DNA from 2 places in the Aeromicrobium duanguangcaii genome. Region 1 is predicted to be linked to the other one. Evidence: riboswitches for the same ligand, from Rfam matches in the RefSeq annotation. Region 1 holds a riboswitch; the other holds the start of a gene.

Region 1 (3,697 bases):
CGCACGAGCTCGCGGACGTGAGGTCGCTGCACCTTCACGACGACCTCGCGCCCGTTGCGCAGGACCGCGCGGTGGACCTGGCCGAGTGACGCCGCAGCGAGGGGCTTGACGTCGAAGTCGCTGAACCGCTCCTTGAGCGTGGCACCGAGCTCGGTCTCGACGACCTCGCGCACGATGTCGAAGTCGATCGGCTCGACCTCGTCCTGCAGCCGCTCCAGCGCGGTGGTGTACGACGCGGGCAGCAGGTCGAACCGCGTCGAGAGCAGCTGGCCGAGCTTGATGAAGGTCGGCCCCATCTTCTCGAGGTCGTCGGCGAAGGCCTGCGCGCGCTCGGCGTCGCCGAGCGGCGTCTCGTCGTCGATGTCGAACTCGTCGAGCTGGGTTCCGGACAGCAGGTCGGAGCGTCCGTAGCGGCGAACCAGGCGGGCCAACGCGACATAGCGGTTGTCGTGCAGATTCGTCATGGCGCAAGCATGCCGGTCCTGAGCCCCCGATGGGGTGTCCCGCGCGAACCCTGCTCGCCGGGACTCGGTGAACTCTGCCTCGCAATGGAAGGACCGACGTCACGAACCTCATCGGCAACCCTCGCAACGTCGAAGGGTCGAGCGCTGATCCCACGGCGTTTGACCTGTTGCGCCAGGCAGATGCGGGCGTACTGTCGAATGATCGGCTCGTCAATGCGACCTCTACCGATCGGAGTGCGTCATGGCCCTCTCACTGCATGTGCCTCATCTGCACGTCCCGCACGTCGGATCAGCGCAGGACCAAGCCCACCAGGAGAAGACCAAGCCGTCCAGGTTCGGCGGGATCATCCTCACCATCGCCATGCTCGTGGCCCTGGCCGCGTGGGTGACCTCGGTGATCGCGCTCATCAGTTTGGGCCCTGTCGAGTTCGGAGTGCAGCGCGCCTCCGTCGTCGGGTGGACGGCACTGGGGATCGTCTCCGCGATCAGCCTGTTCATGATGGGCGTGTGGAAGGTCCACCGGGCCTAGGCGTCCGCAGGCGCGGGTGCGGCTGATCATCCCATCCAGTCCCACTCGACCTGGAAGGTCGAGCCTCGGCCGAACCGCACGCCGACGACCTTCGGGTCGCAGCGGAGGCGGTCGTGCTCCCCCTTGCGCACGACGCCGCCCATGCGCAGCATCCGGATCAGCTCATTCCAGTGCCATCCGGAGTAGTTCTTCTCGACGAATTTCGCCGTGTAGCCCTTCCCGACGGCGATGAAGTGGGCGTGGCGAAGCAACTCGTTCAACTCGTCGCGGGTGCGGTGCTCGGTGAACTCGGCCATGGTGGCTCCTCTCTCGAGGGCACGGATGTGCCCGACTTGGTCGTCCCGGTCGGGACGGCCCTGGTCTTCTCCGGAGGGCACCGTGTCGGGCGACGCGGTTGCCGGCCACCTCTGTCCGGAGGCGTGGGTGGCTCTCTTGACCTCGGGTGGAACCTACGCAGGTGCGCCGACAGATATCCCTTCTGGAGCTGACCGGCGACCGCCGCGATGCGTGAATCGGCTGAAATGACGGCGTATTGTTGAAGGTTGGGTGTACCGATCCGCGTATGGGGGCGAGACGAGGAGCATGAGGACCTGGGAGCTGGCCAAGCTTCATCCGTGGGTGGTCGCCACCCTGGCGGCATTGGCAGGCACCCTGGCACTCGAACTCTCCGGAGCCCCTGACGCCGCCCAGTGGCTGGCCTCGGCCTTCGGCGCAGTCGTTCTCGTCAAAGTCTCGATCGGCATGGTCAAGGACCTGCTGCACGGGCACTGGGGCATCGACATCCTGGCCGTGACGGCCATCGCCTCGACCCTGCTCGTCGGGGAGTACCTCGCAGCGCTGGTCGTGTGCCTCATGCTCACCGGCGGCGAGGCACTCGAGGACTACGCGGCCGGGCGGGCGAAGCGGAGTCTGTCGGCTCTCCTGGAACGCGCGCCGCAGGTCGCCCACCTGCTGCTGCCCGACGGCACGACGCGCGACGTCGCGATGGAGAGCATCTCCGTCGGCGATCGGCTGCTGGTGCGGCCTGCCGAGGTGGTGCCCGTCGACGGCATCCTCTCCACCGACTCGGACGGGCGGGCGATCGAGGCCGGCTTCGACGAGTCGTCGCTGACCGGCGAGCCGCTTCCCGTCAGCCGGCGGACCGGCGACGAGATCCTCTCCGGCGTGCTCAACGGCCAACGCGCCGTGGTGCTGGAGGCGACGGCGACCGCCCAGGATTCGCAGTACTCGCGCATCCTCTCCCTGGTGCGGGAAGCCTCCGAGTCCCGCGCGCCGATGGTGCGTCTGGCCGACCGCTACGCCGTGCCGTTCACGATCGTCGCGTACCTGATCGGTGGCCTCGCATGGTGGCTCTCGGGCGACCCCGTCCGCTTCGCCGAGGTGCTCGTCGTCGCCACCCCGTGCCCGTTGCTGATCGCGGCGCCTGTCGCGTTCCTGGCGGGCATGTCCCGCGCCGCGAAGAACGGCGTCATCGTGAAGTCGGGCGGCACGATCGAGACCCTCGGCCGGGTCCGCACCGCCGCCTTCGACAAGACCGGCACCCTGACGTACGGGCGTCCCGAGTTGCTGGAGGTCCGGCCGGCGCGCGGAGCCGACGGGCAGCCGGTTCTCGACGAGGAGGAGCTGTTGCGGATCACCGGCTCCGCCGAGCAGTACTCGGGCCACGTGCTGGCCGAGTCCATCCGCAAGGCGGCCGAGGCACGCGGACTGCGCCTCGTCCCCGCCACCGAGGCCCGCGAGATCGCGACCCACGGGGTGACGGCGGTGCTGGAGGGCCGCGAGGTCGTCGTCGGCAAGGGCTCGTTCGTCCGCGACCACACGACCGGGTTCGAGGTCGCCGACCTCGAACCGGGGGAGTCCGCCGTCTACGTGGGCGTCGACGGTGTGTTCGCGGGCGTCCTGCTCATCTCCGACCGGCTCCGGGCCAACGCCCGGGCGACCCTCACCGAACTGGACCGCCTCGGGGTCCGCCAGCGGATGATCCTGACCGGCGACGCGATGCCCACGGCGTCCCACATCGCCGCCCAGGCCGGCGTCACCCGCGTCGAGGCCGAGCTGTTGCCCGAGGACAAGGTCCGCATCGTCCGCGATGCCGAGCCGGGCCCCGTGATGATGGTCGGCGACGGCATCAACGACGCGCCCGTCCTCGCGGTGGCCGACGTCGGTGTCGCGATGGGCGCCCGCGGCTCGACGGCCGCCTCGCAGTCCGCCGACGTGGTCATCGTCCGGGACGACATCTCCCGCGCGGCGGTCGCGGTGTCCGTCGGCCAGCGCACCCTGCGGGTCGCGAAGGAGTCGATCTGGGTCGGCATCGCGCTCTCGGTCGTGCTGATGCTCGTCGCCGCGTTCGGCGTCATCCCGGCGATCGTCGGCGCGCTGCTGCAGGAGGTCGTCGACCTGGTGGCCATCGCCAACGCGCTGCGGGCGACCCGGGCCGGGCGCGACGAGCTGCGCGACTTCGCGGCACTGCACGATCGCTCGGACGAGGCGCACGCGGAGGCGCGGGTCCCAGCCGCCTGAATGAGGCGCCGTGGTGACCGCGCTCACACTAGGTTGAGCGCGTGGAGGATCTCGGGCGCTGGGACGCCGACGTCGTGGTGGTCGGCAGTGGCTTCGGGGGAGCGGTCTCCGCGCTGCGGCTGAGGGAGGCCGGGCACTCGGTGCTGGTGCTCGAGAAGGGCCGCCGCCTCAGCGACGCCGCCCT
Region 2 (3,697 bases), 370 kb from region 1:
ACGAGCTCGGCGCCGATCTTCTCGTACGGGTCCTCGAGCTCGATCTCCTTGGCGATGGAGACGCCGTCGTTCGTGATCGTGGGGGCTCCCCACTTCTTCTCGAGGACGACGTTGCGGCCCTTCGGGCCGAGGGTGACCTTCACGGCGTCGGCGAGCTGGTTCATGCCGCGCTCGAGCCCGCGCCGGGCTTCTTCGTTGAATGCGATGGACTTAGCCATGGGTGCGTGTCTCCGACAATGGGTAGAAGTGGATCTAGCACTCTCACTATACGAGTGCTAATCACCACAACTCAAGCCACCCCGCACCGGGGGCGATCCAGCCCGTCAGTGCTGAGGCTGCACGTTCTCGGCCTCGCGTCCCTTGGGACCGTCCACGACCTCCAACTCGACCGTCTGACCGTCCTCGAGGGTCTTGAAGCCGTTGATCGCGATCTTCGACCAGTGGACGAACACGTCGTCCTGGCCGTCGACGGCGATGAAGCCGTAGCCCTTGTCGGAGTTGAACCACTTGACGGTGCCATGCACCATGTGACCACCTGTTCTGCGCGAAAGGCCCGCGGCCGGACCCACTCAAGCGTATCGCCAGCAAGCCCCGCAGTGTGAATCGGATCCGGTCGTCGGCCCTACTGCCCGTGGCTCAACAGCCGCCGGCGACCGCCGGGATGATCGAGATCTGCGTGCCGTCGACCGTGCGGGTGTCCAGACCATCGGCGAAGCGGACATCTTCCTCCGCCACGTACACGTTCACGAAGCGGCGCAGCTTGCCGTCCTCGTCGACGATCCGGGCCCGGATCCCGGGGTAGGACGCCTCGAGCGACTCGATCACGGCGCTGAGGTTCTCGCCCTCGGCGCTGACCTGGGACTCGTCGTTCGTGTAGTTGCGCAAGATGGTGGGGATGCGGACGGAAACGGCCATGGGGATGCTCCTCGAGAAGGGGTGGGTCGGGCGGATCAGGCGATGCCGGCCGCGGTGAAGGCGTCGTAGGTGGGGGCGATGGTGGCGCGTGGGCCGACCGATCCGGCGACGGCGTCGAGCGTCTTGAGTCCGTGACCGGTGTTGATCACGACGGTCTCGAGCGTCGGGTCGAGCTGTCCGGTCTCGACGAGCTTCTTCAGCACGGCCACCGTGGTGCCGCCGGCGGTCTCGGTGAAGATGCCCTCCGTGCGCGCCAGCAGGACGATCGCGTCGCGGATCTGCTCGTCGTCGACCTCCTCGACCGCGCCGTCGGTGGCACGCGCGATGTCGAGCACGTAGACGCCGTCGGCGGGATTGCCGATCGCGAGGGACTTGGCGATGGTGTCGGGCTTGACCGGGCGGATCGCGTCCACGCCGTCCTTGTACGCGGTCGCGACGGGATTGCAGCCCTGCGCCTGCGCGCCGAAGATGCGGCACGGCTTGTCCTCGACCAGGCCCAGTTCGACCAGCTCGCGGAAGGCCTTGTGCACCTTGGTCAGCTGCGAGCCCGAGGCGACCGGGATGACCACCTGGTCCGGCAGCCGCCAGCCCAGCTGCTCTGCGATCTCGTAGCCGAGCGTCTTGGAGCCCTCGGCGTAGAACGGCCGGACGTTCACGTTGACGAACGCCCAGCCCGGATCCTCGCCGGCGATCTCGCTGGCGAGCTTGTTGACGTCGTCGTACGTGCCGTCGACCGCCACCAGGTTGTCCGTGAAGATCGCGGAGTTGACCTGCTTGGGCGTCTCGAGGTCGCTCGGGATGAACACGACCGTGCGGATGCCGGCCCGCGCGCCGGCCGCGGCGACGGCGTTCGCCAGGTTGCCGGTGGAGGGACAGGCGAAGACCGTGCTGCCGAACTCGCGGGCGGCACTGAGCGCACAGGCCACGACGCGGTCCTTGAAGGAGTTCGTCGGGTTGGTGCTGTCGTCCTTGACCCAGAGCTTCGTCAGACCGAGCTCGGCGGCGAGGTTGCGGGCCTCGAGCAGGCGGGTGAAGCCGGGCTCGAGGTTGGGGCTGGACTCGATGTCGTCCGGGACGGGCAGCAGCGCCTTGTAGCGCCAGATGTTCGCCGGCCCGGCCTCGATCTGCTCGCGGGTGACCGTGCCGAAGTCGTAGCCGATCTCGAGGGGTCCGAAGCACTCGTAACAGGCGTAGTGCGGGCCGAGATCGCGCGTGGCTCCGCACTCGCGACACGTCAGACAGGTGGCCCTGCCGAAGGCGCCGTCGCGCAGGGTGAGGGTCTGGTCCGGGGTCGTGAGGCTCACGAAGGCTCCATTCATCTCTCCGGGCCGAAGTTCGACCGCGGACGGAATTAGCACCTGGCCGGTGATCGGCTGGTTGCTGGGGCTTCGTCGGGCCGTGTCCCTCTGCCCCTCGGGATGAGTGGCTTCAGCGTAGGACGGCGTCTCACGATACGTCTACTCCGTCCGGATGTTGAGACGGACGGACGGTACGGCAGGAGCGGCTGCGGATCAGACCGGCACGAGGGAGTCGGCCAGCTCGCTCAGCCACGTCGCGACGGCGTCGGGGCCGTCGAGGACCACGTCCGCCAGCGGCACCAGCGCGTCCTGCTCGGCCGAGGCAGAGCACACCAAGGTGACGTCGACGCCGTCGGCACGCAGGGCGAGTCCCTCCTCGAACGCGGGGAGGTCACCGAGGTCGTCGCCCGCGTACATGACGACGTGGGGCTGGGTCGGCTCGATGGCGTGGCGCAGCGCCTGGCCCTTGTCCGAGCCCGACGCGCGCAGCTCCATGACCTGGCGTCCCGGCTCGACGTGCAGGCCGACCTCTTCGGCGAGCGCCTCGATCTGGGGTCGCAGCTCGTCGAGCAGGCCCGGCGCCACCCCACGCGTGTGCAGCGCGATGGCCAGTCCCTTGTCCTCGACGCGGATGCGCGAGGCGCCGTGCTCCTCGAGCCACGCCGGCAGGCACTCGGCGAGGTCGGAGACCCCCTGCGGGCGGGTGGGCCGGCGGACCTGGCCCGTGGCCGCGTCCCAGCGCTCGGCGCCGTACTGACCGAAGACGACGAGATGCTCCAGACCGGGGCCCTCCTCGAACCGGCCCAGGCGACGGACCTGGTCGACCGGACGGCCGGTGATGATCACGATCGCACCCAGCACGGGACCGAGACGACGCAGCGCGGCGAGCGATGTCGGATGGATGTACGCCGACTCCGGGTCCTCGACGATGGGAGCGAGGGTTCCGTCGAAGTCGAGGGCCAGCAGCATCTGCCCCGGGTCGGTCATGTCTCCATTATGGCGCGGCACGAAAGCTCAGCGGGGGCTGGCCAGCACGACGGTGAGGGACGACGACGACATGTTCGCGGTGGCGGGCATGAGCCGGACGATGCCGAGGTCCTGGCCCAGCAGCGCGGCCTCGGCCTGTCGCCCGGCCGGGTAGTAGACGGTGTCCTGCGGCACGCTGCCGCGCCAGTCCGAGACCGCCGCGACGCTCCAGCCCGCGACCCGCGCCTGGCCGGCGACTCGGGCGGCGAGGCCGCCGATGCCGATCTGGTTGTACACGCCGACCCCGATCGAGCGGGTGGCCGTGGGCTCGACGGTCGGCTCGGTCGTGGGCTTCGGCTTGGGCTTGGGCTTCTTCGTGGCCTTCGCGGTGGGCTCGGACTTCTCGGCCTTCGGCTTCTTGGTCGCCGGGGGCTCGGCGCCCGCGTCCTTCGCGGAGACCTCGGCGGAGGCCGCGGGGGCGTCGTCGCTGCGGACGACGTTGATGATGGCCACGCCGC

Evidence for each region. Region 1 has a riboswitch for S-adenosylmethionine ahead of NP095_RS11410 (hypothetical protein). Riboswitches for the same ligand answer to the same signal wherever they lie in the genome.
Region 2: linked by a shared signal. The riboswitch ahead of thrC (threonine synthase) and the one ahead of NP095_RS11410 (hypothetical protein) in region 1 are both predicted to bind S-adenosylmethionine.

What each region holds. Positions count from the first base shown of each region.
Region 1 covers NZ_CP101990.1:2,297,612-2,301,308, reverse strand. Annotated here, with positions in the region: gene NP095_RS11420 (ABC1 kinase family protein) at 1-464, opposite strand, end outside; gene NP095_RS11415 (hypothetical protein) at 706-993, shown strand; gene NP095_RS11410 (hypothetical protein) at 1,020-1,289, opposite strand; SAM riboswitch class IV at 1,317-1,431, opposite strand; gene NP095_RS11405 (heavy metal translocating P-type ATPase) at 1,576-3,513, shown strand; gene NP095_RS11400 (FAD-dependent oxidoreductase) at 3,555-3,697, shown strand, end outside.
Region 2 covers NZ_CP101990.1:2,663,232-2,666,928, forward strand. Annotated here, with positions in the region: gene groL (chaperonin GroEL) at 1-218, opposite strand, end outside; gene NP095_RS13125 (cold-shock protein) at 324-527, opposite strand; gene NP095_RS13130 (MoaD/ThiS family protein) at 637-915, opposite strand; gene thrC (threonine synthase) at 951-2,219, opposite strand; SAM riboswitch class I at 2,228-2,340, opposite strand; gene otsB (trehalose-phosphatase) at 2,427-3,200, opposite strand; gene NP095_RS13145 (LytR C-terminal domain-containing protein) at 3,228-3,697, opposite strand, start outside.